2 regions of the Pseudomonas sp. PF05 genome follow, and region 1 is predicted to be linked to the other one. Evidence: riboswitches for the same ligand, from Rfam matches in the RefSeq annotation. Region 1 holds a riboswitch; the other holds the start of a gene.
What was found. A riboswitch is a leader RNA that binds a small molecule or an ion and turns the genes downstream of it on or off. The one in region 1 is predicted to bind cobalamin.
Positions count from the first base shown of each region.

Region 2: it holds a riboswitch for cobalamin, as region 1 does, so the genes downstream of both, AC09SL_RS02780 (CbtB domain-containing protein) here and cobO (cob(I)yrinic acid a,c-diamide adenosyltransferase) in region 1, are expected to answer to the same signal.

Region 1 is NZ_JBWLPW010000004.1:34,108-48,753, forward strand. It holds gene cbiB (adenosylcobinamide-phosphate synthase CbiB) at 1-119, opposite strand, end outside; gene bluB (5,6-dimethylbenzimidazole synthase) at 116-766, opposite strand; gene AC09SL_RS09205 (cobyrinic acid a,c-diamide synthase CobB) at 763-2,160, opposite strand; gene cobO (cob(I)yrinic acid a,c-diamide adenosyltransferase) at 2,172-2,798, opposite strand; cobalamin riboswitch at 2,879-3,105, opposite strand; gene AC09SL_RS09215 (hypothetical protein) at 3,259-3,843, shown strand; gene AC09SL_RS09220 (PQQ-dependent sugar dehydrogenase) at 3,981-5,291, shown strand; gene AC09SL_RS09225 (C40 family peptidase) at 5,437-5,970, opposite strand; gene AC09SL_RS09230 (C40 family peptidase) at 6,136-6,762, opposite strand; gene hda (DnaA regulatory inactivator Hda) at 6,975-7,679, opposite strand; gene AC09SL_RS09240 (AI-2E family transporter) at 7,849-8,922, opposite strand; gene AC09SL_RS09245 (DUF2066 domain-containing protein) at 8,955-10,013, opposite strand; gene purM (phosphoribosylformylglycinamidine cyclo-ligase) at 10,379-11,437, shown strand; gene purN (phosphoribosylglycinamide formyltransferase) at 11,437-12,087, shown strand; gene AC09SL_RS09260 (DUF3108 domain-containing protein) at 12,096-12,809, shown strand; gene AC09SL_RS09265 (hypothetical protein) at 13,102-13,296, shown strand; gene AC09SL_RS09270 (DUF2058 domain-containing protein) at 13,418-13,957, opposite strand; gene mazG (nucleoside triphosphate pyrophosphohydrolase) at 13,984-14,646, opposite strand, start outside.
Region 2 is NZ_JBWLPW010000001.1:618,017-632,662, forward strand. It holds gene AC09SL_RS02740 (ABC transporter substrate-binding protein) at 1-1,135, shown strand, start outside; gene AC09SL_RS02745 (DUF2970 domain-containing protein) at 1,220-1,438, opposite strand; gene metH (methionine synthase) at 1,493-5,203, opposite strand; gene AC09SL_RS02755 (fatty acid cis/trans isomerase) at 5,358-7,649, shown strand; gene nfuA (Fe-S biogenesis protein NfuA) at 7,765-8,349, shown strand; gene cobM (precorrin-4 C(11)-methyltransferase) at 8,520-9,266, opposite strand; gene AC09SL_RS02770 (cobalamin biosynthesis protein) at 9,344-9,748, opposite strand; gene AC09SL_RS02775 (CbtA family protein) at 9,745-10,440, opposite strand; gene AC09SL_RS02780 (CbtB domain-containing protein) at 10,452-10,640, opposite strand; cobalamin riboswitch at 10,742-10,964, opposite strand; cobalamin riboswitch at 11,240-11,454, shown strand; gene cobW (cobalamin biosynthesis protein CobW) at 11,553-12,617, shown strand; gene cobN (cobaltochelatase subunit CobN) at 12,621-14,646, shown strand, end outside.

The sequences.
Region 1 (14,646 bases):
AAACGTTGTTCGATGCGATCGGCAAAGCCGCCGAACGCCACCAGCGGATGCCAGCGCCGGGGCTCGCCCAGCAGCGCATCCAGCGCCACTGCGGCAGCACTGAGCAACGCCACGCTCATGGGCTCACTCCCCAATGGTTTTCATACAGCAGTTCATTGAGCGGACGCGGTTGCGCCCAGCCCTCCAGGGCGAGCATCGGCGCCGGGTAAAAACCCTCGACCGGCCCCAGGCAGAGGATCGCCAGCGGCTTGGCCCCGGCGGGCAGGCCCAGCAGGTCGGCCAGGGCCTGGGGCTCGAACAGCGACACCCAGCCCATCCCCAACCCTTCGGCGCGGGAGGCCAGCCACAGGTTCTGGATCGCGCAGGACAGCGAGGCCAGGTCCATTTCCGGCAAGGTCCGACGACCGAAGATGTGCCGCTCGCGATCCTCCATCAACGCCGCCACCAACACTTCGGCGCAGTCGTCGATACCTTCGACCTTGAGCTTCATGAATTCATCGCTGCGCTCGCCCAGGGCCTCGGCGGTGCGAATGCGTTCCTGCTCCACCAGCTCGCGGATCTGCCCACGCAAGGCGCGGTCACTGATGCGGATGAATCGCCACGGTTGCATCAGGCCGACGCTAGGGGCCTGGTGCGCGGCTTCCAGCAGACGGCGAAGCAAGGCCGGCTCAACCGTGCCACCGATGAAATGGCGCATGTCACGGCGTTCGGCGATGGCGCGGTAGATGGCGTCGCGTTCGGCTTGAGAGAAAGCGGTGTCTGTCATGGCCTCTTCGCGAGCAAGCCCGCTCCCACATTGGCTAGCGTTGCACTTGAGATCACTGGGTCCCCTGTGGGAGCGAGCTTGCTCGCGATAGCGGTCTCAGGATCAGGCGCAAACAACGCAGCAATCGCCTTGGGATTGGACGGAAAATAAAAATGCACATAGGAAGCCGTCATCCGCCCCTGCCGGAACACCGCTTCCGCCCCACGCCCGCCGTTGGGGCTATGGCCACGGGCAATCGGTTCGAGTTCGGTACTGGTCAGCGAATGATGATAGGTATGCCCACGCAAGGTGCCTTCCGGCAAGTCCACCGATTGCAGCGCCAGGGCCGCCAAGCGCTTTTGCATCTGCGCATCGCCAGCCAGCAAACCCAGCAGTTCGGCGCGCACGCCTTCGACATCGGTCAATGAATCCAGCAGATACAACATGCCGCCGCATTCGGCGAGCAACGGTTTATCGGCTGCGTGATGGGCACGGATCGCCGCGAGCATCGGCGCGTTCCCCGCCAACGCAACGTGGTGCAGCTCTGGATAACCGCCAGGCAGATAAAGGCTGTCCGCCTCGGGCAGTTCGCTGTCATGCATCGGCGAAAAGAAGCTCAACTGCGCGCCCACGGCTCGAAGCAGATCAAGGCTCGCGCCATAAGTGAAGGCAAACGCTTCGTCACGGGCCACGGCGATGCGCACACCGGCGAGCCACGGCTCAACGGCGATCACCTCGGGCGCGGCGAACTCCACCGCTGGCGGCAGCGCCACTTCGCAACTGCCGGCCAGGGCCTCGGCGGCCGCGTCGAGGCGCACGTCCAAGTCGTTCAACTCGCTGGCCTGGACCAACCCCAGATGACGGCTGGGCAATTCGATGCCGGTTTCCCGGGACAGCGCGCCGTACCAGCGCAGGCCTTCGGTCAGGCTGCCTTCGAGCAATTGCGCGTGGCGCAAGGTGCCGACCCGGTTGGCCAGAACCCCGGCGAACGGCAGGTCGGGTTGATAACGGGCCAGGCCCAGGGCCAGCGCGCCGAAGGTCTGGGCCATGGCCGTGCCATCGATCACCGCCAGCACCGGCACGCCGAAATGTCGCGCCAGGTCGGCGCTTGACGGGGTGCCGTCGAACAGCCCCATCACCCCTTCGATCAGGATCAGGTCCGCTTCGGCAGCGGCTTCCCACAATAGTCGGCGACTTTCCTGCTCGCCAACCATCCACATGTCCAACTGATAGACCGGCGCGCCGCTGGCCCGCTCCAGGATCATCGGGTCGAGGAAGTCCGGGCCGCATTTGAATACGCGCACCTTGCGCCCCTGGTTACGATGCAAGCGGGCCAGCGCAGCAGTCACGGTGGTCTTGCCTTGGCCCGAGGCTGGCGCTGCGATCAGCACCGCCGGACAGTGGCGGCGGGTCATGGCGGGATCGCTCACAGTTCGACGCCTTTCTGCGCCTTGATACCCGCCTGGAACGCATGCTTGATCATGCCCATTTCAGTCACGGTATCGGCCAGCTCGATCATCTCGGGCTTGGCGCCGCGACCGGTCACCACCACGTGCTGCATCGGTGGGCGAGCCTGCAGATCGCTCAGCACTTGATCGAGGTCGAGGTAACCGTGCTTGAGGGCAATGTTCAACTCGTCGAGCACCACCAGGCCGATGGACGGATCACTGAGCAACTGGCGCGATACTGCCCAGGCGGCTTCGGCGGCAGCGATGTCGCGCTGGCGGTCCTGGGTTTCCCAGGTGAACCCTTCACCCATGACGTGAAAGCGCACCTGCTCCGGGAAACGACGGAAGAACAGTTCTTCACCAGTGCTGTTGCGCCCCTTGATGAACTGCACCACGCCGCATTGCATGCCGTGGCCCATGGACCGCGCAAGCATGCCGAACGCCGAGCTGCTCTTTCCCTTGCCGTTGCCCGTCAGCACCAGCAACAAGCCGCATTCATTTGGCGAGTTGGCGATGCGCTCGTCGATCACGGCTTTCTTGCGCAGCATGCGCGCCAGGTGGCGTTCGTCGCGATCAGACGTATCGGTGATGAGGGAGTCGGTCATGGGAAGCCTCCGTTTTGGATTGGATAACGGCGGGCGGGCACAAAAAAAGACGGCAACAAGCCTGGCATCGCCCACCGTGATGCCGTTGGATGAATCAGGCCGGTCTCCGGGCTCATGAGCGGCGTGGTGCCTGGCTGCGCGCCTTCCCATGTCTGCGACACAGTGGTTAGTGGCCTGCGTGGCCACAAAGCGCAGCGTTGACTCATTTACCGTTGCGGGGGCAGCGCCGGGTTCGTGTGCACTCACCGGCTTCCCTGTTTCACTCTGTCGACCGCAGCCACAGAGCACCTGAAACAAGCCGCGAAGGTTAGAGGGTTGGGGGTGGAGCGTCAATTAAAGCCGCCTGTCGGGGCAATCATTGGCGCCGATCAATAAAATGACGCCAATCTTGTGTGATTCTGCAGCAAGTGATATCAAAGCGACATTACGACCCGATATCACAACAACAAGAGGGCAAAACATGCAAGGCATGCTCATCAGCAATCCGAAATTGGAATTCCTGCGCCCGATGCTGGAACGCTGGTTTGACTGTATCGACCGCTACAACGCCGTACGTGGCGATAACGACACGCCTTACTGGTTCGATGAAAAAGCCAACCTCGGATTGCTGTCGGCCGCCGCCTGGATGGCTGAGATGGTCACGCTGCAGAACGCGCCGACCCGCAAGCAGAATGAAGAAGGCGAACGCAACGTCAGCGCCGATCTGTTCATCGCCAACACCGAGGAGCGCGCCTTCATCCAGGCCACTCAGCGCTGGCCCAAGGTCAATAACCTGAACCTGACGCAGCCGCTGCTGGAAGCCACCAGCGATGCCAAGCGCATCAGTTATGCCAGCGACCTGAAGCTAGGCTGCCTGTTCGTCTCGCCGCAAAAAGCCCAGCAAAGCGCCACGCCCGAAGAATTGCAGGACATGATCGACGACCTGCAGAAGGAAAACACCTGCGCCGTGGCCTGGTACTTCCCTTACGCCTACCGCAAGTTGCGCAACGAAGCCGGTCATTACCATCCTGGCATTGCGGTGCTGTTCAAACAGGCCCACGGTTGATTCATTCGACAAGGAACTGTGCAAGCAAGCTCTCACAGGGAGCTTGCTTGCCTGGCTGACCGGGCCTACCCGCGGTTGAACCATCACGCGTCTACGCTCCTCTATGAATAACTACATGCATTCATAGGGAAGCCAGCATGCTCAAGCCACCTCATCTTCTGATCGTCGCCCTTGCCGCCGGACTTGTCGCCTGTGGCGAGTCGTCCACCTTGCAAGTGTCCGACGGCACCGGTCCAGCGCCGAAACTGCCCGAGCCGAACAAGACCCTCATCCCCACCGTCAACATCGCCGAAGCCATCGGCTGGCCGCAAGGCGCCAAGCCGACCCCGGCCCAGGGCCTGCAGGTGGGCGCGTTCGCTGAAGGGCTTGATCATCCACGCTGGCTCTATGTGTTGCCCAATGGCGATGTGCTGGTGGCCGAAACCAACGCCCCGCCCAAGCCGGACGATGCCAAGGGCATCCGGGGCTGGGTGATGAAAAAAGTCATGGGCCGAGCCGGTGCCGGCGTGCCCAGCCCCAATCGCATCACACTGCTGCGCGATGCCAATCACGACGGCATCGCCGAAACCCGCACGGTGTTCCTGGAAAACCTCAACTCACCGTTCGGCATGGCCCTGGTCGGCAATGACCTGTACGTGGCCGACACCGACCGGCTGATCCGCTTCCCTTATCGGGACGGTGACACGCAGATCAAGGCACAGCCGACCAAGGTCGTCGACTTGCCGGGGGGCTCCATCAACCATCACTGGACCAAGAATGTGATTGCCAGCCGCGACGGCAGCAAGCTGTACGTCACCACTGGCTCGAACAGCAACGTCGCGGAAAACGGCATGGAGGCCGAAGAAGGTCGCGCCGCCATCTGGGAAGTGGATCGTGCCAGCGGCAATCACCGCATCTTCGCCTCGGGCTTGCGCAACCCCAACGGCCTGGCTTGGGAGCCCCGCAGCGGCGCGCTCTGGACAGCGGTGAACGAGCGCGATGAGATCGGCAGCGACCTGGTGCCGGACTACATCACATCGGTCAAGGAAGGTGCCTTTTATGGCTGGCCTTACAGTTACTACGGGCAAAACGTCGATGTCCGGGTCGAACCACAGAACCCGGCCCTGGTGGCCAAGGCCATCGCCCCGGACTACGCCGTCGGCCCTCACACCGCCTCATTGGGCCTGACCTTTGCCGAGGGCAGCACCTTACCTGCACCGTTTACCGAAGGGGCCTTCGTCGGCCAGCACGGTTCCTGGAACCGTAAGCCCCACAGTGGTTATAAAGTGATTTTCGTACCATTCAACGGCGGCAAGCCGGTGGGGCAACCCGTGGATGTGCTGACCGGCTTCCTGAACGCCGACGAAAAAGCCCAGGGCCGGCCAGTGGGCGTGGTGATCGACAAGCAAGGCGCGTTGCTGGTGGCCGATGATGTGGGGAACAAGATCTGGCGGGTGTCAGGTAAATAAAGCGACACCCCCCTTGTGGCGAGGGGATTTACTCCTGACCTGTGGGAGCAAGGCTTGCCCGCGATGAAGGCGATGCGGTCTCTCAGAGATCGAGCCGCCTGTTTCGCGAGCAAGCTTTGCTCCCACAGATCAGGGCAACAACAACTCAGGGATTACGCGCCAGATGCTCCGGCTGCAACACACGCTTGGCGCCCAGATAGGCCTTCTGCCAATAGGCCTTGGACAGGCTATCGAGCTTGACCGTGCCGCCTGTGGCCGGCGCATGGACAAAACGGCCCTCACCGACATAGATCCCGGCATGGCTGACCTGGGAGCCGCCGTTGGTGGCGAAGAAAATCAAATCGCCAGTCTGCAAGGCTTCCTTGCCGACATCCGGGGCACGCATGCCGATCATCTCGCGGGTGGAACGCGGCAGGGAAATGCCGGCAACGTCGCGGTACACATAGCCAATCAGGCCACTGCAATCGAAACCCGAATCCGGCGTGTTGCCGCCCCAGCGATAAGGCGTACCCACCAAACCCAGCGCCCGGAAGAGCACGTCTTCGGCGACCGGGGAAAAGGATTGCGAGGGTGCAAAGACCACCGGGGCCCGCACTGGAGCAGGCGGCGGAGTGCGGCTGGCGCATGCGCTGAGCAGCGCGGCAAGAAACATTAGAGCGAGGCGGGCCGACGTCGACATATGCAGAACAATCCTGATCTGGATGCGGCTTTTCTGCCGTGGACATGAAAACAAATCCGCCCGCGGAGTACGCAGGCGGATTGCCATCAATCAATGATCATGGATTCTAGCGGCTATGAGGCAAACTTCAAGTAAGACTTTAAGTTTGCCTTACAAACTGTGCGCTTACTTGCGAGCAGTGACCACAGTCGGTGCCATGGCGAGGGCGCGCTTGGCTTCGATGAAGGTCTTGCTCCAGTAGCTGTCGCCCAGGTTGTCGATCCGCACGCCACCGCTGCGGCGGCTGCTGGAATGGATGAACTGGTTGTCGCCCAGGTAGATACCGGCGTGGCTGACGCGACCGCGACGACCGTTGGTGCTGAAGAACAGCAGGTCACCGGGTTCAAGTTGGTTGCGAGCCACCAGTGGGGCGTTCACGTTGATCATTTCGCGAGTGGAACGCGGCAGGTTCATACCGGCCTCTTCGCGGAACAGATAACCGATGAAACCGCTGCAATCGAAGCCGGCTTCAGAGGTACCGCCGAAACGGTAGCGGGTACCGATCAACGACATGCCGCGCTCCAGGATGCTGTCGGCCAGTACTGGAAGCTGGTAAGGCTTGCTGTCGGTGAAGGCTTCGAGCTCTTTGTCGGAGGCCATTTCTTCCTGGAGCGCAACGGAGGAAGACTGGGCGGTAACGGAGTTCTTGACCTGTGGTTGTTGCTCTTGCTGGGACACTGGGGAGTGGGCAGCGCAACCAAACAACAGGGTAACGAGTGCGAGAGGCACGAGGGGTGCGAAGCGACTTAGCATGGGCACGACCGTGGCTGAAGTAGTAAAGATGGCGAGACTATGCCTTCTATCAACCTCATTTGCAAATTCAATCGATGCAAATGTGACTTCTCGGTTTTACGTTTACATCTAAGCGCTTAAGCCCATTTTGAACGTCACATGGCCTGCAGCCCGGCAGGACCGTGGGTTCCGTTGCGCCAAAAGAAGGCCATGAGCCACTACCTGCAACGGTTCTACCAGCCCAGGGTTTCTTTCAAAAAAGGAATAGTCAACTTGCGCTGGGCCTGGAGTGAGGCCTGGTCGAGGCGTTCAAGCAGCTCGAACAATGCGCTCATGCTGCGGGTACCCCGGGTGAGGATGAAATGCCCGACTTCGTCGGTCAGGTGCAGGCCACGCCGGGACGCGCGCAACTGCAAGGCGCGGAGTTTGTCTTCATCGGACAGCGGGCGCATCTGGAAAATCAGCGCCAGGGTGAGACGGGACTTGAGGTCCGCCAGCTTCACCGGCAGCTCCCGCGGCGACGTCGACGCGGCGATCAGCAGACGCCGACCGCTGTCGCGCAACCGATTGAACAGATGGAACAGCGCTTCTTCCCAGTCAGCCTTGCCGGCCACGGCCTGGAGATCGTCCAGGCAGACCAGTTCGTACTGTTCGAGGTTGTCGAGGATCTCGACGCCGCGGTCGAGCAACTCGGCCAACGGCAGGTACACCGCCGGTTCGCCCAATTGCTCGAACCGCAGGCACGCGGCCTGCAATAGATGCGTGCGCCCTACCCCGTCCTTGCCCCACAGATAGATCAGGCTTTCGGTCCAGCCGGCGTCGGCTTCGCAAAGCCGCTCGACATAGCCGAGTGCTGCGGCATTGGCGCCTGGGTAGTAGTTGATAAAGGTGGCGTCATCACGCAGACGCACACCTAGGGGCAGCTGAATCGGTTTCATGCTGACTGAACAGTTCCTCGGGAACCGTTAGTGGCCTCTGTGTAAAGTGAGCAAAGTTTATACCCGTGGCGCGGACCGCACAATGCGCCGGACCACGAGCAAAATCAAAGGTTTGCAGCGGCAAGGGCACGCAGCGTCAGTTTCCCTGACACTCCGCCCGCCATTCGCTCTAAAGATCAGGGTCTTCAACGCCGCTATAGATATCTGAATCCTTGTACAAATCGTGCATATGGCGCACCAGCACCATGATCACCGCCGCCACCGGTAGCGCCAGCAGGATCCCGGTGAAGCCGAACAACTCGCCCCCCGCCAGGATCGCGAAGATCACCGCCACCGGATGCAGGCCAATGCGATCGCCCACCAGCAGCGGCGTCAGCACCATGCCTTCCAGGGCCTGCCCGATCATGAACACCGCGACGATGCCCACCATCGGGTACAGGTCGCCACCGAACTGGAACAACCCGGCGATCAACGCCGCGCCAATCCCAATCACAAAGCCCATGTACGGCACGATGGCGGCCAGGCCGGCGATCAAGCCGATCAACAGCCCCAACTCCAGCCCCACCAGCATCAGCCCTGCCGCATAGATGAAGCCCAGGGCCACCATCACCAGCAGTTGCCCGCGCACGAATGCACCCAGCACTTCGTGGCATTCGCCGGTCAGGGTCATGATGCGTTCTTCGCGATGACGCGGTAGCAGGCTGCGAATCTTCGCCATCATCAGGTCCCAATCCCGCAGCAGATAGAAGGCCACCACGGGAATCAGCACCAGGTTCGCCAACCAACCGATCAACGCCAGGCCCGAGGCCGTGGCCTGGCTCAGGACTACGCCAACGATGTCAGAAGTCTGGCCCATGTGCTCGCTGATGGCCGCCTTGACCTTGTCGAACCTCCAGAAACCGTCCGCCAACCCCAGCTTCGACTGCACCCACGGCACCGCGCTGTGCTGCAACCAATCGAGCATCTGCGGCGCCAATTCGTACAGGCGCACCAGTTGCTTGGCGAGCATCGGTATCAGCACCAGCAGCAGCGCGCTTACGATCAGCGTGGCCAGCGCGAACACTGCCACCACGCCCCAGGTCCGCGACAGACCGAGTTTTTCCAGGCGATCCACCACCGGGTCGAACAGATAGGCCAACAACAGCGCAACCAGGAACGGCGCCAGGATCGGATGCAGCAAATAGATAAGCGCAATCAGCAGGGCCACCCCGCCCAACCAGAACCAACGCCGCGTATCGCCCATGAACCACTCCTAGCTATATAAAGAAAGAAAACCTACCAGCGGAACCGCAGATTGGCTGCCGGCGCCGGCAAAGGTGCTGCAACCGGGGCCGAGCCATCGGCGGCGGGCGGCGCCACAGGCAATGGCGCAACGTCTTCGCCGGGCGGGATCTCCTGCAGTTTCGCCAGGGCCAACTGCGCCTTAAGTTGTTCGGCACTGCCGTTGACCCGATAGAAGATCCGGTCGCCTTCAACCCGCTGCAACTGCCCACCGAACGGTTCGAGCAGGCGTCCAAGCGCCGCGTAACGCTCCAGGTTCATGCCCTGCACTTCCAGCAGTTGCTCGGTGGCCACGCCCGGCTTGGTGACGAAGCGCGGCGCCAGGCGCTGGCTCACCGCAAGCATGACCGCGTCGGCCAGGGCCGCAGCATTGGCACCCTGGGCAGTGCCCTGCTCGCGCTGATCGCCCAGCCACAGGCGCCAGGTGCCGTGCCACTGCTCGCCTTCTTCCTTGGCATGGACCGCCAGCAAGGCGTCTGTTGCGTAGCGCTCCGAGGCATCGCGCAAAGGCGCCGGGTCACTGCCTTCCAGGTTCGGCGCGGTGGCAACGATCTGCTCGCTCAAGTCCGCCAGTGGCAGGTGCAATGCCAGGCCTCGATGCTGGGCGGCACGCCGCAATGGTGTGGCGCTGGCCTGGCCATCGCCCACCAGGCTGGAGCCCTCGACCGAGTCGTTCAGCCACCAGCCCAGGATCGATGGCCGATTGGCGCTCCACAGCGACAACCCTGCCGAGCGCAGTGCCCGGTCGGTGCTCGTCGGGTCGAAGTCCACCTTGAGGCTTTCCGGCGGGCCGGCGTCGTAGCCATATTGAAGAATGATCTGCTGCGGGTCCTGGCGCAGTGCCGCCAACCCGGGATTCTGGGCAGCCTTGGCGTCGCCGGTCAGGCGCAGCACCAGAGTATCCAGGGCGCGCAGCGTCGCCTGGTTGCGCTCCTCCGGTGTTTGGCTGGTGACCGGTTCGAGCACCTGATAGAGACCATTGACGGTTTCGGCATGGCTCGCCAGGCTGATCAGCGACAAGCAGCTCACGGACAAGAATTTGAACAAACGCATGGAAGATTCCCGGACATAACGGCTGGAACAGGCCGTGTGAAGAAGATTGAGCATGGCTGTGACCACAGCACCCGGCAAAACATTCACACGCCCGGTGGAAGTTTCGCACGGTCATCACCATAACCGGTTACCGCTACACCTTATACAGACGCGCTACGCAGTACCAATATAAGAAATATCGGTTTTTTTCCGTGGATATGTCCCTGCCCGTCGGCGCGAGGATGGCCGCTGCCCCTCAAGCCTGATAAAATCGCGCGCCTTCGCAGACCGGCAATGGCTGGGCACCTGGAATAATTCGTACAACGGTTATTCAATGGCCCCGGCGGTCGGTCGTTACCCAGAAATCCCCCCTAAAGGCCTGGATCATGAGCAAGCAACCCTCCCTGAGCTACAAGGACGCCGGTGTAGACATCGACGCCGGTGAAGCATTGGTCGAACGCATCAAGAGCGTCGCCAAGCGCACTGCGCGTCCGGAAGTCATGGGCGGCCTGGGCGGTTTTGGCGCCCTCTGCGAGATCCCGGCCGGCTACAAGCAACCGGTCCTGGTCTCGGGCACCGACGGCGTTGGCACCAAGCTGCGCCTGGCCCTGAACCTGAACAAGCACGACAGCATCGGCATCGACCTGGTGGCCATGTGCGTGAACGACCTGGTGGTCTGCGGCGCCGAGCCCCTGTTCTTCCTCGACTACTACGCCACCGGCAAACTGAACGTCGACACTGCCGCCCAGGTCGTGACCGGCATCGGCGCCGGCTGTGAGCTGTCCGGCTGCTCCCTGGTCGGCGGCGAAACCGCTGAAATGCCCGGCATGTACGAAGGCGAAGACTACGACCTGGCCGGCTTCTGCGTCGGCGTCGTGGAAAAGGCCGAGATCATCGACGGCTCGAAAGTCGCCGCCGGCGATGCCCTGCTCGCGTTGCCGTCCTCCGGCCCGCACTCCAACGGCTACTCGCTGATCCGCAAGATCATCGAAGTCTCGGGTGCCGACATCGAAAACACCCAGCTCGACGGCAAGCCACTGGCCGACCTGCTGATGGCCCCGACCCGTATCTACGTCAAACCGCTGCTCAAGCTGATCAAGGACACCGGCGCCGTCAAGGCCATGGCCCACATCACCGGTGGTGGCCTGCTGGACAACATCCCGCGCGTCCTGCCAAAAGGCGCCCAGGCAGTGGTCGACGTGGCGAGCTGGACCCGCCCGGCGGTGTTCGACTGGCTGCAAGAGAAAGGCAATGTCGATGAAACCGAAATGCATCGCGTGCTGAACTGCGGCGTGGGCATGATCATCTGCGTGGCCCAGGAGCACGTCGAGACGGCCCTGAACGTACTGCGTGAAGCCGGCGAACAGCCTTGGGTCATCGGCCAGATCGCCACCGCGGCCGAAGGCGCTGCACAGGTCGAGCTGAAAAACCTTAAGGCGCACTGATGTCCGCAACCTGTGACGTGGTGGTGCTGCTGTCCGGCACCGGCAGCAACTTGCAGGCCTTGATCGACAGCACACGGACCGGCGACAGCCCGGTCCGTATCCGCGCGGTGATTTCCAACCGCGCCGATGCCTACGGCCTGCAACGCGCCAAGGAAGCGGGCATCGATACCCGAGTCCTGGATCACAAGGCGTTCGAAGGCCGCGAAGCCTTCGACGCCGCGCTGATCGAACAGATCGACACCTTCAATCCGCAACTGGTGGTCCTCGCAGGCTTCATGCGCATCCTCAGCGCCGGCTTCGTGCGTCACTACCAGGGCCGCCTGTTCAATATCCATCCCTCGCTGCTGCCCAAATACAAAGGGTTACACACTCACCAGCGGGCGCTGGAGGCCGGAGACACGGAGCATGGCTGCTCGGTGCACTTTGTCACCGAGGAACTCGATGGCGGACCACTGGTCGTACAGGCAGTAATACCGGTAGAGTTGCACGACACGCCGCAAAGTCTGGCGCAACGGGTCCATGCCCGCGAGCACCAGATCTACCCGATGGCCGTGCGTTGGTTTGCCGAAGGAAGGCTGACCCTCGACGATCGCGGTGCCTCACTGGACGGCCAGTTGCTCGCCGCCAGCGGCCATTTGATTCGATACTAGGAGATTTTATGCGTCGCGCCCTGCTCTTCGCTTGCGCTCTGCTTGCCCTGCCCCTGGCACAGGCTGCAGAACTTCAACCATTCTCCGCCAGCTACACAGCCGACTGGAAACAGTTGCCCATGAGCGGCACCGCCGAGCGCAACCTGACCAAGGAGGCCAACGGCACCTGGAAGCTGAGCTTCAAGGCTTCGATGATCATCGCCAGCCTGACTGAAGAAAGCACCCTGACCCTGGACAAGGACACCCTGCTGCCGCAGTCCTACCACTTCGAACGAGGTGGCCTGGGCAAGGCCAAGAAGGCCGACCTGGACTTCGACTGGAACACCAAGATGGTTACCGGCACCGATCGCGGCGACGCGGTCAAGCTGCCGCTCAACCGTGGCATGGTCGATAAATCCACTTACCAGTTGGCCCTGCAGCACGACGTGGCAGCCGGCAAGAAAAGCATGAGCTATCAGGTCGTGGACGATGGCGAAGTCGATACTTATGACTTCCGCGTCCTGGGCTCTGAAAAGGTCGACACCAAGGCCGGCCAGATCGACGCCATCAAGGTCGAGCGCGTGCGCGACCCGACACAAAGCAAGCGCATCACCGTGCTCTGGTTCGCCAAGGACTGGGACTACCTGCTGGTGCGCCTGCAACAGGTCGAGACCGACGGCAAGGAGTACAACATCATGCTCCTGGACGGTACGGTCAACGGCAAGACCGTGAAAGGCAGCTGATCGACGCCGATAACAAAAAGCCCCGCACATGCGGGGCTTTTTGTTGCCTGGATTTCATGGCCACCCGCTCCCACAGGTATTGGCCTTCATCATGAGCATTGTGTCCCACATGAAATCTTCTTCATGAAAGCCCCCTGCGACCGAATGCCGCGCACTGCCTGGCCTGCAGGAAGCGTGCGACTTTCATGAAAACTTCTTAACGCGCCGAAGCGTTTACTTAGCACGCTACCAAAATCTATAACAAAGTCCTGCACACGCCTTGCTGCAGATAACAGAGATTGGAGCTTGCAAGATGACTGTGAAAGTAACTGAACGCGACGACGCCCACATGTCCCACGAAGGTATTGCCGCCGGTATCCGGATCTGGGATGTGCATCAACAGGATTTGCTGGTGGGGATGTTCCACTCCGAAACGGACGCCCACAGCTACAAGGCCGAGCTGGAGCGTGAGGAACGGCAGCGCTCGCGTGAGACCGCAGAGTCCTGAACAACAGAAACCCCATGGACCTATGCCCCTGTGGGAGCAAAGCTTGCTCCCACAGACTCCCACAGTTTCCCTGGAGACCTCTGCAGATGCTCCAGGTTTTGTGTTTAGCTTGCTGTCCGGCTTACCACATCAAATCATCAGGAATCTGATACGCCGCGTACGGATCATCAGCATCCACTTCTTCGGTCTGGGTGTTGAGCTGGACTATGCGTTGGGGGTCGCGTTCCTGGATCTTCAGGGCCGCCTCGCGCGGGATCACTTCGTAGCCGCCGGCATGGTGGACGATCGCCAGCGAGCCGCTGCTCAGCTTGTTGCGCATCAGGGTATTGACCGAGATGCGCTTGACCTTCTTGTCGTCGACGAAGTTGTAATAGTCCTCAGTGGTCAGCTTCGGAAGGCGCGAGACTTCGATCAATTGCTTGATCTGCGCGGCCCGGGCCTTCTGTTCGGCCTTTTCCTGCTGCTGACGGTTGAGTTCCTGGTCGCGCTTGACCTTTTCGGCCATGGCCTCCTGGGCGGCACGCTGCTGGGAGTCATCCAGTTCGATCTGGCCTTTATGGGCCAGGCGTTGCTGCTTCTGTTTCTCTTTGCCGACCTGCTTGGCCTGCTTTTGGTTGACCAGCCCTGCTTTGAGCAACTGGTCGCGAAGGGAAAGGCTCATGGTGCTTACTCACTTAGGCAACGGCCTCAGCCACAGCTGGGCAAATTCTTTTCCTGACGTTTGGCTTCGCCCCACAAGGCGTCCAACTCTTCGAGGGTGCAATCTTCCATGGGACGATGGGTGTCGCGCAATGCCTGTTCGATAAATCGGAACCGCCGCTCGAATTTTCCGTTGGCGTCGCGCAGTGCGGTTTCCGGGTCGACCTTGAGGTGACGAGCCAGGTTCACCACGCTGAACAGCAGATCGCCGATCTCGTCGCTGATGGCCTCCGGATCGTTGTCGGCCATGGCTTCGAGCACTTCGTCCAATTCCTCACGGACTTTGTCGAGCACCGGCAGCGGGCCAGGCCAGTCGAAACCGACCTGGCCGGCACGCTTTTGCAACTTCGCCGAACGGGACAACGCAGGCAGTGCCCCCGGTACATCGTCGAGCAACGACAATTGCTCGGGCGCCGACGCTTTCTCAGCTCGTTCCTCAGCTTTTATTTCCTCCCAGCGCTGCTTGACCTGTTCTTCGCTCAGGCGCGGGATATCCACGGGCGCGTACAGATCACCGGTAGGGAACACATGGGGATGGCGACGGATCAGCTTGCGGGTGATGCTGTCGACCACGCCGGCAAATTCGAAGCGATTTTCTTCCCGGGCCAACTGGCTGTAGTACACCACCTGAAACAACAAGTCGCCCAACTC
Region 2 (14,646 bases), on a different contig from region 1:
GAAGTTTATCTGCAGGCTACTGGGGCTTTTATGCCTGTTATTCTGGGTGCAAGCCCAGGCCGCCCATGTGGTTTCATCTTCGTCCGATGCTCTGGCTGCCAGTTCGGCTGCGCCTAGCGTGGTGTTCCTGAACCCGGGGTACTCCACCGAGACCTTCTGGGTCACCTATACCGAGTTCATGCAAGCGGCGGCAAGCGGACTGGGTTTGCGGCTGCGCGTGGAGTATGCCGAGCGCGATCCCCAACTGATGATTCGCCAGGCGCGCGAGGCCATCATGGCCAAAGACCGTCCGGACTATCTGGTGTTGGTCAACGAGCAGTATGTCGCCCCGCGGATCCTGCAGTTGGCGCAGGGCAGTGGGGTCAAGCTGTTCCTGGTGAACAACACATTGACCGGCGATCAGACTCGCCTGCTGACACAGGACGGTACTCCACCTCCCGAATTGCTCGGCAGCCTGATACCCGATGATGAGCGCAGCGGTTACCTGATGCTCAAGGAACTGTTGCGCCAATACGGACCGCTGGCGCCTGGGCAGACGCTCGATCTGCTGGCCTTTTCCGGGAAGAAACTCACCCCTTCGGCGCAACTGCGTGAGAAAGGCCTGCTCCGGGCGTTGGCCGAGCACCCGCAAGTGCATCTGCGCCAGTTGGTCTATGGCGAGTGGAGTCGCGAAAGGGCTTATGAGCAGGCGAGCCAGTTGGTCAAGCGCTATCCGCAGACCGCGCTGGTCTGGTCGGCCAACGATGAAATGGCCCTGGGCGCCATGCAGGCGTTCGAGCAGGCGGGTCGCCAGCCGGGCAAGGATGTGTTGTTCAGCGCCATGAACAGCTCCAGGCCGGCGCTGCAGGCCCGTATCGACGGGCGCTTGAGCGTGCTGTTCACCGGGCACTTCAGCTTGGGAGGGTGGGCCATGGTGCTGCTGCATGATCACGCCCGGGGCGTCGACCTCGCGCGTCATGGCGGCTACAACCAGCAGGTCGACCTGATGCAGTCGCTCGATCCGGCCCGCGCCCGCGCGTGGTTGAACATGAATCCCGCCAAGGACTATCGCCTGGACTTCAAGCGCTTCAGCCTGGTGTCCCACCCGGATGGCGAGCGCTATGTTTTTTCGCTCGATGCACTGGGGCGGCGCTAGAGCAGCTCGGATCGAGGCTGGCGAGACGGGCAATATGACTGTTTCGGTTCGCAAGGACCTGGGGCCATATTTTGCAGATCCGTTCTATACGCCCGCAAAGTACAACACCAGATTGACGATCCCATACAACGCCAACCCGAAAATCACCGTAAACAGGATGCCGAGGATGATGAAGTGGCTCGGCTTGCCATGGGTGAAGTCACGGGCGCGGTTTTTTCCGCTTTGCACGCCAAACGCCGCCGCTCCCACGCTGTGCAGCATTTGCCAGAGGGTGGGCGCCTTATTTTCGTTGGGTTCATCCATGATGCTCTCCATACACAAGGTCGTATGTGGAGAGCATAGTCAATTGCTGCGAACTTAGTTGTCGTAACCCAGGTTTGGCGACAGCCAGCGCTCCGTCACGCTCAAGTCCTGGCCCTTGCGAGCGGTGTAGCTCTGGACCTGGTCCTTGTCGATCTTGCCTACGGCGAAGTATTGCGCCTGGGGATGGGCGAAATACCAGCCGCTGACCGCCGCTGCCGGGAACATGGCGTAGTGTTCGGTGAGGAACACACCGCTGCGCCCGGCCTTCAGTTCGCTGGCCTCGGGATCGAGCAGGCGGAACAGGGTGGCTTTCTCGGTGTGGTCCGGGCAGGCCGGATAGCCGGGGGCAGGGCGGATGCCGGTGTATTGCTCCTTGATCAGGGCGTCGTTGTCCAGGCTTTCGTCCTTGGCGTAGCCCCAATATTCCTTGCGCACCTGCTGGTGCAGCCACTCGGCACAGGCTTCGGCCAAGCGGTCGGCCAGGGCCTTGACCATGATCGAGTTGTAGTCGTCGCCAGCCTCTTGGTAGGCCTTGGCGACTTCTTCGGCGCCGATGCCGGCGGTGGTAATGAAACCGCCGACATAGTCGGTCACGCCGCTGTCTTTGGGCGCGACGAAGTCGGCCAGGGAGAAGTTCGGCTTACCATCGGTCTTGATGATCTGCTGGCGCAGGTGATGCAGGCGCGCCAGTGGCTTGCCATCGTCGCCGTAAACTTCCAGGTCATCGTCATGCACCTGGTTGGCCGGCCAGAAGCCGAACACGGCGCGGGCGCTGATGAGTTTCTCGTCGATCAGCTTGCGCAGCATCGCCCGGGCATCGGCGTACAGCGCAGTGGCCGCTTCGCCGACCACTTCGTCGGTGAGGATGCGCGGGTATTTGCCGGCCAGGTCCCAGGAAATGAAGAACGGTGTCCAGTCGATGTATTCGGCCAGGACGTTCAGGTCGATGTTGTCCAGCACCTTGGCGCCCGTGAAGGTCGGCTTGACCGGCTGGTAGCTGCTCCAGTCGAACTGTGGCTTCTTGGCCACGGCGGCGGGGTAGCTCAGGCGTTCGGTGCGGGCGCTGCGGTTGGAAGTACGCTCGCGTACGTCGATGTAGTCCAGGCGGGTTTTCTCGACGAAAGCCGGCTTGAGCTCCTTGGACAGCAACTGGGTCGCCACGCCCACGGCGCGGGAGGCGTCGGTGACGTAGATCACCGCGTCGTTGCTGTACTTGGGTTCGATCTTCACTGCCGTGTGGGCCTTGGAGGTGGTGGCACCCCCAATCATCAGCGGCAGGTGGAAGTCCTGGCGCTGCATCTCCCGCGCCACATGCACCATCTCATCCAGGGACGGGGTGATCAGGCCGGACAGGCCGATGATGTCGCACTTCTGCTCCTTGGCCACCTGCAGGATCTTCTCCGCCGGCACCATCACGCCCAGGTCGACGATGTCATAGCCGTTGCAACCGAGCACCACACCGACGATGTTCTTGCCGATGTCATGCACGTCGCCCTTGACCGTGGCCATCAGGATCTTGCCCTTGGCCTCCGGCTTGTCGCCTTTTTCCGCCTCGATGAACGGGATCAGGTGGGCCACGGCCTGCTTCATCACGCGGGCGGACTTGACCACCTGGGGCAGGAACATCTTGCCGGCGCCAAACAGGTCGCCGACGATGTTCATGCCGGCCATCAGCGGGCCTTCGATGACCTCGATCGGCCGGGCGAACGACTGTCGCGATTCTTCAGTGTCTTCCACAATGTGCGTGGTGATGCCCTTGACCAGCGCATGTTCCAGGCGCTTGTTCACTTCCCAGCCGCGCCATTCCTCGGTTTCCGCTTCCTTGACGCTGCCGTCGCCCTTGTACTTGTCGGCGATGGCGAGCAGGGCGTCGGTGCCTTCGGGGGTGCGGTTGAGGATCACGTCTTCCACCGCGTCGCGCAGTTCCACCGGGATCTGGTCGTAGATCTCCAGTTGGCCGGCGTTGACGATGCCCATGGTCAGGCCCGCGCGGATCGCATAGAGCAGGAACACCGAGTGGATCGCCTCGCGCACCGGGTTGTTGCCGCGGAACGAGAAGGACACGTTGGACACCCCGCCCGAGGTCAGCGCGTAGGGCAGTTCGTCACGGATGTAGGCACAGGCGTGGATGAAGTCCACGGCATAGTTGTTGTGCTCTTCGATACCGGTGGCGACGGCGAAGATGTTCGGGTCGAAGATGATGTCTTCCGGCGGGAAGCCGACTTCATTGACCAGGATGTCGTAGGAGCGCTTGCAGATTTCCTTCTTGCGCGCCTCGGTGTCGGCCTGGCCGGCTTCGTCGAAGGCCATCACCACCACGGCGGCGCCGTAGCGCTTGCACAGCTTGGCGTGATGGATGAACTGCTCGACGCCTTCCTTCATGCTGATGGAGTTGACGATGCCCTTGCCCTGGATGCACTTGAGGCCGGCTTCGATCACTTCCCACTTGGAGGAGTCGATCATGATCGGCACGCGGGAGATGTCCGGTTCGCCGGCAATCAGATTGAGGAAGGTCACCATGGCCTTCTTCGAATCGAGCATGCCCTCGTCCATGTTGATGTCGATCACCTGGGCGCCGGCCTCGACCTGCTGCAGGGCCACTTCCAGGGCTTCGGTGTAGTTGTCCTCGCGGATCAGCCGGGCGAACTTGGCGGAGCCGGTGATGTTGGTCCGCTCGCCGACGTTGACGAACAAGGAGCTGCGATCGATGGTGAACGGTTCCAGGCCCGACAGGCGGCAGGCCCGTGGGATCTCTGGAATCTGCCGCGGCGCATAGCCGGCCACGGCCTTGGCGATGGCTTCGATGTGCGCCGGGGTGGTGCCGCAGCAGCCGCCGACAATGTTCAGGAAGCCGCTCTGGGCGAACTCTTCGATGACCTTGGCCGTTTCGGCTGGCAGTTCGTCGTACTCACCGAATTCGTTGGGCAAGCCGGCGTTGGGGTGAGCCGAGACGTGGGTGCTGGCCTTGTTCGACAGCTCCTCCAGGTATGGGCGCAATTCGCTGGCGCCCAGGGCGCAGTTCAAGCCCACGGAGATCGGCTTGGCGTGGGCCACGGAGTTCCAGAAGGCTTCGGTGGTCTGGCCCGAGAGGGTGCGGCCGGAGGCGTCGGTGATGGTGCCGGAGATCATGATCGGCAGTTCGACGCCCAGTTCTTCGTAGACGCCTTGCACGGCAAAGATCGCCGCCTTGGCGTTCAGTGTGTCGAAAATGGTTTCGATCAGGATCAGGTCGGCGCCGCCTTCGATCAGGCCCTTGGTGGCCTCGGTGTAGTTCTCCACCAGTTCGTCGAAGGTCACGTTGCGGTAGCCGGGGTTGTTCACGTCCGGCGACAGCGAGCAGGTGCGGCTGGTCGGGCCGAGCACACCGGCGACGAAGCGCGGCTTGTCCGGGGTTTCCAGGGTCTTGGCGTCGGCCACCTTGCGGGCCAGGCGCGCGCCTTCCAGGTTCAGCTCGTAGGCCAGGCCTTGCATGCCGTAGTCGGCCTGGGACACCTGGGTGGCGTTGAAGGTGTTGGTCTCCAGGATGTCGGCGCCGGCATCCAGGTAGGCTTTTTCAATGGCACCGATCACGTCGGGGCGGCTGAGCACCAGCAAGTCGTTGTTGCCCTTGACGTCGCTCGGCCAGTCGGCGAAGCGCTTGCCACGGTAGTCCTGTTCTTCCAGCTTGTAGCTCTGGATCATCGTGCCCATGCCGCCGTCGAGGATCAGTATGCGTTCCTTGAGGGCTTGCTGGAGAAGATAAAGGCGAGCGCTGCGATCGGACATAGGACTACCTGGAAAAAAGACCATTACGAAGGCCGGGATGATAGCAAACCTGTACAGGATTTGATCATGATGGGCTTTTGCATGAATATCGCTCATGTTTGCAAGGCGATGCTGGCCCGGTAGAATCGGCGGATTATCTCTTAGGGACCGAGACATGCCGTACCGCGTCTTATTCGGCAGTCTGTTGCTGCTGTTGTGTTTCACCGCAGCCGCCGGGAGTCCCGCTCCCGCGATCTCCTACACTCGCGATATCCAGCCGATCTTCACGGAAAAATGCGTGGCCTGTCATGCCTGCTACGACTCCGCCTGCCAGTTGAACCTGGGCAGCGGCGAAGGCGCGGCACGGGGAGCGAGCAAGTTGTCGGTGTACGACGGCGAGCGACGCCAGGCGGCCGATCCGACCCGCTTGTTCTATGACGCCTCCGGCCAGCGCGCCTGGCAGCGCAAGGGCTTCTATTCGGTGCTTGACGCCCAAGGCAGCCAGGCTGCCCTGATGGCGCGCATGCTCGAGTTGGGTCACCGCACGCCGCTGCAGCCCAACGCCAAGTTGCCGGAAGAGATCGTGCTGGGCCTCAATCGTGAAAACAGCTGCGCGATGCCGGATCAGTTCAACGAGTACGCAGGTGTCCATCCCAAGGAAGGCATGCCCCTGGCCGTTACCGGGCTGACCGACCAGCAATACCAGACCCTGCAACGCTGGCTGGCCGCAGGCGCCCCCATCGATCAGCAGGCCCTGGCCCCGAGCGCCGCCGAAGCCTTGCAGGTGGTGCAATGGGAAAACCTGCTCAATGCCCCTGGCGCCCGGGAAAGCCTGGTGGGCCGCTGGTTGTTCGAGCATTGGTTCCTGGCGCACCTCTATTTCAAGGACGGCGAGCCCGGGCATTTTTTTCAGTGGGTCCGTTCGCGCACGCCTACCGGCCAGCCGATCGACCTGATCAATACCCGCCGTCCGAACGATGACCCCGGCACCCGCATCTATTACCGGCTCTGGCCGGTGCAAGGGGTGATCGTGCACAAGACCCACATCACCTACGGCTTGAGCGCGGCGAAGATGGCGCGCATCAGGAGCCTGTTCTACAGCGGCAAATGGCAGGTTTCGGCGTTGCCGGGCTACGGTCCGGAGCGCCGGGCCAACCCATTTTCCACCTTCGAAGCGATCCCGGCCCAGGCTCGCTACCAGTTCATGCTCGATAACGCCGAGTATTTCGTGCGCACCTTCATTCGCGGGCCGGTGTGCCGGGGCCAGATTGCCACGGACGTGATCCGTGACAACTTCTGGGCGCTGTTCCAGGCCCCCGAACATGACTTGTACATCACTGACCCGAACTACCGCGGCCAGGCCACGCCGCTGCTGGCGATGCCGGGCCAGAACGACGATGTGGGCAGCGTCGTCAGCCTGTGGCTCGATTACCGGGACAAGCGCAACGAGTATGAGGCCTTGCGCCGCGACGCCTATGCCGATGTGCCGGCGCCGAGCTGGTCGACGCTGTGGGCCGGAAATGACAATGCATTGCTGAGCATTTTCCGGCATTTCGACAGTGCCTCGGTCAACAAGGGCCTGATCGGCGAAGTGCCGCAGACGATGTGGCTATTCGACTTCCCGTTGCTGGAACGCACTTATTACCAACTGGCGGTAAACTTCGATGTATTCGGCAACGTGTCCCACCAGGCCCAGACCCGGCTGTATTTCGACCTGATCCGCAACGGTGCGGAGCAGAACTTCCTGCGCCTGATGCCGGCCGACTCCCGGGAAGGCTACCTTGACGACTGGTACCAGGCCGGCGGCAAATTCAAGATGTGGCTCGATTACGAAGCCATCGACGATGACAAGCCCACCGCCCTCAAGCTTGACGAGCGCGACCCCAAGGGCGATTTCACCATGCAGTTGCTGGCCCGTTATGGCGAGCTCAATGCGTTCCCCGACCCCATCAATCGCTGCGACGGTGCCTACTGCTCGCGCCCGAACATCGACCCGGCGCTGCAAAACGCCGAACAGGCCCTCAGTCGCCTGGTGTCACGCCCGGCGGCGGGGCTCAAGGTGATTGACCAACTGCCGGAAGCGACCCTGTTGCGCATCGAAACCGCCAGCGGTCATCGGGAGGTCTACAGCCTGCTGCGCAACCGAGCCCACAGTAACGTGGCGTTCCTGCTGGGCGAAGAAGCGCGCTACCAGCCGGGGCTGGACACACTGACGGTCTACCCGGGTGTGCTCAGCAGCTATCCGAACTTCATGTTCAACATTCCGGCCGGGCAAGTGCCGGCGTTCGTCGAGGCCATGCAAGGCGCCCAGGATGCACCGGCGTTCGAGCGGATTGTCGAGCGCTGGGGCATTCGTCGCAGTCACCCGCAGTTCTGGTACTACTTCCATGACCTGAGCCAGTACATCCAGGAGACTGAGCCTGTGGAAAGCGGTGTGCTGGACATGAATCGCTACCAGAACCTCTGATCGACAGCCCCGGTGGCAAACTCCGTGCCGCCGGGCGCTTTCCCGACAAAAATACTAGGACTTTGTCCGGCGCGATGATTGGCGTAAACTGCCGGCAAGCCTGCGAGGAGTTTCCATGACCGCCATTACCATTACCGATGCCGCCCACGATTACCTGGCCGACCTGCTGTCCAAGCAGAACACGCCGGGTATCGGGATCCGCATCTTCATCACCCAGCCCGGCACCCAGTACGCTGAGACGTGCATTGCCTACTGCAAGCCGGGGGAAGAAAAATCCGAAGACACCGCGCTGGGGCTCAAGAGCTTCACCGCGTACATCGACTCGTTCAGCGAAGCCTTCCTGGACGATGCGGTGGTCGACTACGCCACTGACCGCATGGGCGGCCAATTGACCATCAAGGCGCCCAACGCCAAGGTGCCGATGGTCAATGCCGACAGCCCGGTCAACGAGCGCATCAATTACTACCTGCAAACCGAAATCAACCCGGGGCTGGCCAGCCACGGCGGCCAGGTTTCGCTGATCGACGTGGTGGAAGACGGCATCGCCGTGCTCCAGTTCGGCGGCGGCTGCCAGGGCTGCGGCCAGGCTGACGTGACCTTGAAGGAAGGCATCGAGCGCACCTTGCTCGAGCGCATTCCGGAGCTCAAGGGCGTACGCGACGTGACCGACCACACGCAGAAAGAAAACGCCTACTACTGATTGTGGCGAGGGGACTTGGCAAAACGTCACCCGCCCTGTAGGAACTGCCGAAGGCTGCGATCTTTTGATCTTTTGATCTTTCGCTTGAGACCCAAGTGTCAGAGCAAAGATCGCAGCCTCGCTTCGCTCGGCAGCTCCTACAGCAGGGGCAGGTTGGGTCTTGCTGAGCTTCAGGGCCTGTAGAGATGCGCATGCCCGGCGCGGTAAAGCGAAGACTCGCTGAACACATCATTTCCCAGCACACGTCCCACCAAAATCAGCGCCGTGCGGCGAAAGCCCTTGGCGCGTACCTTTGCTGCGATATCGTCCAGCGTCCCCATCACCCAATCCTGATCCGGCCACGTCGCCCGGTGGATCACCGCAATCGGGCAATCGGCGCCATAGTGGGGTCGCAGTTCGTCGACGATTTTTTCCAGATGATTGACCCCCAAGTGAATCGCCATGGTCGCCCCGTGCTGCGCCAGGCTGCCCAATTCTTCCCCGGCGGGCATCGGGCTTTTGTCAGCGTAGCGGGTGAGGATCAGGCTTTGGGAGATGTCCGGCAAGGTCAGTTCGGCGCCCAGCAGGGCGGCGCAGGCTGAGGTCGCGGTCACACCCGGGACGATTTCGAAAGGGATGCCCAATTCCTGCAGGCAACGAATCTGCTCGCCAATGGCGCCGTACAGGCTCGGGTCGCCGGAATGCACCCGGGCCACGTCCTGGCCCTTGAGATGGGCGCTCTTGATCAATTCGATGATCTGTTCCAGATGCAGCTCGGCGCTGTTGATCACCTGTTCGGCGCAATGGCCTTCAAGGACAGCGGTCGGCACAAGCGAGCCGGCGTAGATGATGACCGCGCAGTGGCGGATCAGTCGCTGGCCTTTGACGGTAATGAGATCCGGGTCGCCGGGTCCGGCGCCGATGAAGTAAACGGTCATGACCGGCTCCTGTGAAAGGTAGGTGAGCATCGCCCAGATGAAGATCGCTCATGATCCTGGGCGCCGATTATCGGGATTTACGCCACGACCGCCAATGCCAACGTGCTCTTGGGGCCTTTTTGGCGAGTCATCAGCAGCGTCGCGGGCGCTGTGCCCAACTGGTCGGCCAAGGCCAGGGCGGCGCTTTCGGCGATGCCGTAGCAACCGGTGCGTTCGAAGGCGATCTCGGAGCGGTGACTGAGCCGTTCCTGATACTCGGCCAACTGCTCGGCGCTGAAGCAAATCAGCGGCAGCGCCAGTTGTTCGGCCAGTTTCAGCAGGCCCGGTTCGTCATGCTTGAGGTCGATACTGGCCAGGGCTCGCACCTGATCAAGCGCAATGCCATGGGCCAGCAACGCCTGGTCGAGCAATGCTCGTAGCGTGCTGGCCGGGCAGCCGCGCTGGCAGCCGAGGCCGACCACCAGGATCGGCCTGGTGCTCATGCGTCGTGGTGGGCTTGGCCGTCACGGCGAAACAGCCAGGTGCTGATCAGGCCGAGGGCCAGCCAGAACGCGACGTTGGTGACCTGCGAGGCGATCTTGAATTGGCTTTCCAGCGCTTGGGGCGCCAGCATCGAGTGGACTTCGGGTTGCGGCGCACCGATGACATGGGGCACCAGCAACGTCGCCACGCCCAGCACCTTGAGCAGCCAATGCCGGCCAAAGACGATCAAGGCAATGCCCACCGCCGTGGACGCTGCGGTGCCGATCCACCACATCTGCCGTTGGGCCAGGTCGGCCGCTGCGGTACCCGGCAATTCCGCGGGCAGGCCGAGGGTCGGCGCCAGGACGAACGTGGCATAGCCGGCCAGGCCCCAGAGCAGGCCCTGGGAGGTGCGAGTCGGTGCGCGCAAGGTGTACAGGCCCGCCAGCATCAGGGCAAAACCCACGGCGACCACCAGGTTGCCGCCGGTGGTGGACAGCACGCGCTGCCAGCCGTCTTCCGGCTCCCAGGCCTCGGCATCATGGGTATGAGCCGCTCCGTCGGCGTGTTCATGGACCTCGGTCGCCGGGGCCTTCTCGAAGGTTTCCGCCTGGAGAATCAGCGGCGATACCCAGAAACTTTGCAACAGGGTCAGCAGCAGGGCGGCCAGCAAGCCGCTGAAACCAGCGGTCTGCGCGATACGCTTGATCATGGCGTCAGTTCTCAATGGCACGGGAAAGCGGCGCTGTGGCGGGTATCGTGGGCGGCATTGTGCACCGCTTCGATGTGGGAGAAACCGGCGAAATAGACCAGCCCCGCGCCCAGGATCGAAGCCAGGATCGCGGCGCTCAGGCGTTGGCTCAGGGTGGTGGTGCTGCTGGCGGTGCGGGCGGTGCTGCTGATGGTCGACATGGCGCTTCCCTCTGTTCTTGTTCAGTGGGGGATATGAGCGCGATGAGACCCCGGGCGAAAGCCCACCAAGGTTCGAACAGCGCCCGCCCACCGCGGGTTTGTTGATGCATGAGTCATGGGCCGGTCTCCGGGCTTGCGAGGGGCCGGGCTTGCGCCTGGCCTGCAAGCGTCACCTTCCCATGTCCGCGGACACAGTGGTTCAGACGCTTCGCTCGCTTACCGTTGCGGGGGCAGCACCGGACTGACGTGGCTTTGGAGTAAAGCACACGATTCACCGGTTTCCCGTTTCACCCTGTGAAGGGCACCCATGACAAGTGGTTTGCGTAGCGGGTTCTGCTAGCCCAACTTCGGACGCCAGAATTTGAGCTAGCAGAACCCGCTACGCAAACCATGCACAGGAGAGCATGGGCGGGGGCGGGGCGTCAATGTACAAGGGGCGCGGCGAGCATGCTGTTGTGGCGAGGGAGCTTGCTCCCGCTGGGCTGCGCAGCGGCCCCCGGTTCTTTACGGTCGCTGCGCAACCGAGCGGGAGCAAGCTCCCTCGCCACAACGGCGTCATGCAGATTACTTGCGGCGATTGACCCGCCACCACACCCTGCGTAGCCTTGCGCCTTCGAGGTTCTTCGGCATGCGCCGAAGCTAAGAAGGGAACGCGGTCCAAGCCGCGGCTGCCCCCGCAACTGTGAACGGTGCTGTTTCTGCAAGGCCACTGTGCATGCCCTCTTTAAACGGGCACACGGGAAGGCGCAGCAATTGCCAGTCGAAAGATTGGCCCGCCGTCAGCCAGGAGACCTGCCTCGAGACAGATTCTCACTACAACCGGGCGGGGTGATCCGGTGGCGAAATCTTCCGCGCACGCCTGTGCCAGCGGTCGTCGTCCCGTTTGCCCGCCACCTTGCCAAAGGGCATCCGATGAAAACACTGGCCAAACTCCCCGTCACCATCGTCACCGGTTTCCTCGGCTCGGGTAAAACCACCTTGCTGCGGCACATGCTCGACAACGCCCAGGGCCGGCGTATTGCCGTGATCGTCAACGAATTCGGCGAGCTGGGCATCGACGGCGAGATCCTCAAGCAGTGTTCCATCGGCTGCACCGAAGAAGAGGCCAACGGCCGCGTCTATGAACTGGCCAACGGCTGCCTGTGCTGCACGGTGCAGGAAGAGTTCTTCCCGGTGATGCGCGAACTGGTGGCTCGGCGTGGCGACCTCGACCACATCCTGATCGAAACCTCCGGCCTGGCCCTGCCCAAGCCGCTGGTCCAGGCTTTCCAATGGCCGGAAATTCGCAGTGCCTGCACCGTCGATGCGGTGATCACCGTGGTCGACAGCCCGGCCGTGGCCGCCGGCACCTTTGCCGCCTTCCCCGACCAGGTCGATGCCCAGCGCAAACTCGACCCGAACCTGGACCACGAATCGCCGCTGCACGAACTGTTCGCCGACCAACTGGCGAGCGCCGACCTGGTGATCCTCAACAAGGCTGACCTGATCAGCCCTGAAGACCTGGCCAAGGTTCGCCAGGAAGTCGCCGAAGAGCTGCCACCGGCGGTCAAGGTCATCGAAGCCAGCAGCGGTCGCCTGCCGCTGGACGTGCTGATCGGCCTGGGCGCCGGTTCCGAAGAACACATCGACGGCCGCCACAGCCATCACGACCATCACCACGATGGCGACGATGATGACCACGATCATGACGCCTTCGATTCCATTTCCATCGAACTGCCCCAGGCTGACGAAAGCCTGTTGCTCGACGCGCTGACGCAACTGGTGGTCCAGCACGGCGTACTGCGAGTCAAGGGTTTCGCGGCGATTCCAAACAAGCCGATGCGCCTGTTGATCCAGGGCGTCGGCACGCGTTTCGACAAGCATTTCGACCGCCAGTGGGGCGCCGAGGAAGCGCGGGTCACCCGTCTGGTGCTGATCGGCCAGGCGCTTGACGCCGCGCTGCTCGAAGCGCAGTTGCGCGCCGCCCTCGGCGCCTAAGCCATGCACCTGCTCAGGACCCAGCCCGGCGGTTTTGTGTCGGATGACAACATTGCCGACCTGGGGCAAACCCCCGCCGAACTGGTGATCCTGTGCAGCGGCGACTCCAGCCTGGCGCTGCTGGCCGAAGCGGCGAAGCAGTTGCCGGATGATTATCCGCAGTTTCGCCTCGCCAACCCGATGCAGGTGCAAAACCACGCTTCGGTGGATCTGTATGTCGAAGACGTGCTGCGCCACGCCAAGGTCATCCTGCTGTCGCTGCATGGCGGCATCGGCTATTGGCGCTACGGTATCGAGCGCCTGATGGAACTGGCCGGGCGCGGGGTGAAGCTGATCCTGGTGCCGGGGGATGATCGTCCGGACCCGGAGCTCAGCGACCTGAGCAACGTCCCCTGCGAAGACCGCGACCGGCTCTGGCAGTTCTTGCGCCAGGGCGGGCTGGGCAATGCCCTGGACCTGTTTCACAACCTGGGCAGCCAATGGTTTGGCCGCGATTATCCGTGGACCGAGCCGCAGGCCTTGCCGCGCACGGCCATCTATCACCCGCGCAAAACCAGCGCCAACCTCGACGATTGGCAAGCCGACTGGAGCGCCGGGCAGCCAGTGGCGGCGGTGCTGTTTTATCGCTCCCACCTGCAAGCGGCGAACACCGCGTTCATCGACGTGTTCTGCCAGCGCCTGCAAGCGGCGGGGCTCAATCCGCTGCCGATTGCCGTGGCCAGCCTCAAGGAGCCTGCTTGCCTTGCACTTGTAGAGGATTGGTTGGACGAAGTGGCGGCGGGCGTGATCCTCAATACCACCGGCTTTGCTCAATCCAGCCCCGAAGCTGCGCATCTGCGACCGTTTCGTCGCAACATCCCGGTGATCCAGGCGATCTGCGCCCAGGACAACGAACCCGGCTGGCGTGCCAGCGAGCAGGGCTTGGGACCACGGGACCTGGCGATGCACATAGCCTTGCCGGAACTGGACGGACGGATCATCAGCCGCCCCATCAGTTTCAAGGACCTGGCCTGGCGCAGCGAGCGCAGCCAGAGCGACGTGGTCTGCTACCGGGCCGCGCCCGAGCGTATGGATTTTGTCGCTGGGCTGGCCCGACGCTGGACCACCCTGGCGCGTTTTCCCAATGCCCAAAAGCGTGTGGCGCTGATCCTCGCCAACTACCCGACCCGCGACGGGCGCATCGGCAATGGCGTCGGCCTGGACACCCCGGCGGCGGCGCTGAATATCCTGCGGGCCCTGCAGGCCGAGGGCTATCCACTGCCGGCTGAACTGCCAGCAAGCGGCACCGCGTTGATCCAGCAATTGCTCGGCGGGGTCAGTAATGACCTGGACAGCCTCGACTTGCGTCCCTGTCACCAGAGCCTGGCCCTTGCCGAGTACCAGGCCTTGTTCGACGCACTGCCCGAAACCAATCGCCAAGCGGTGCTGGCGCGCTGGGGCTCGCCCGCGCAGGACCCGATGTTCCGCGAGGGACGCTTGATGGTCGCCGGCCTGCGCCTGGGCCTGACCTTCGTCGGCATCCAGCCGGCGCGGGGTTACCAGGTCGACCCGAGCGCGGTGTACCACGACCCGGACCTGGTGCCACCCCACGGTTACCTGGCGTTTTATTTCTGGTTGCGCCACACCTACGGCGTCCACGGGGTGATCCACGTCGGCAAGCACGGCAACCTTGAATGGTTGCCGGGCAAGGGCGTCGGGCTGTCGGAAAACTGCTGGCCGGACGTGCTGTTGGGGCCGCTGCCGAACATCTATCCGTTCATCGTCAATGACCCGGGCGAGGGGGCCCAGGCCAAGCGTCGCACCCAGGCGGTGATCATCGACCACTTGATGCCGCCGCTGACCCGGGCCGAAACCTATGGGCCGCTGCGTAACCTCGAGCTGTTGGCCGACGAGTACTACGAGGCGCAATTGCTGGATCCGCGCCGTGCCCGGGAACTGCAACGGGACATCCTCAACCTGGTGCGCGAGACGCACATCGACCGCGAGTTGCAACTCGATGCCGCGCTCGATAGCGATGCCGATGCGGCGA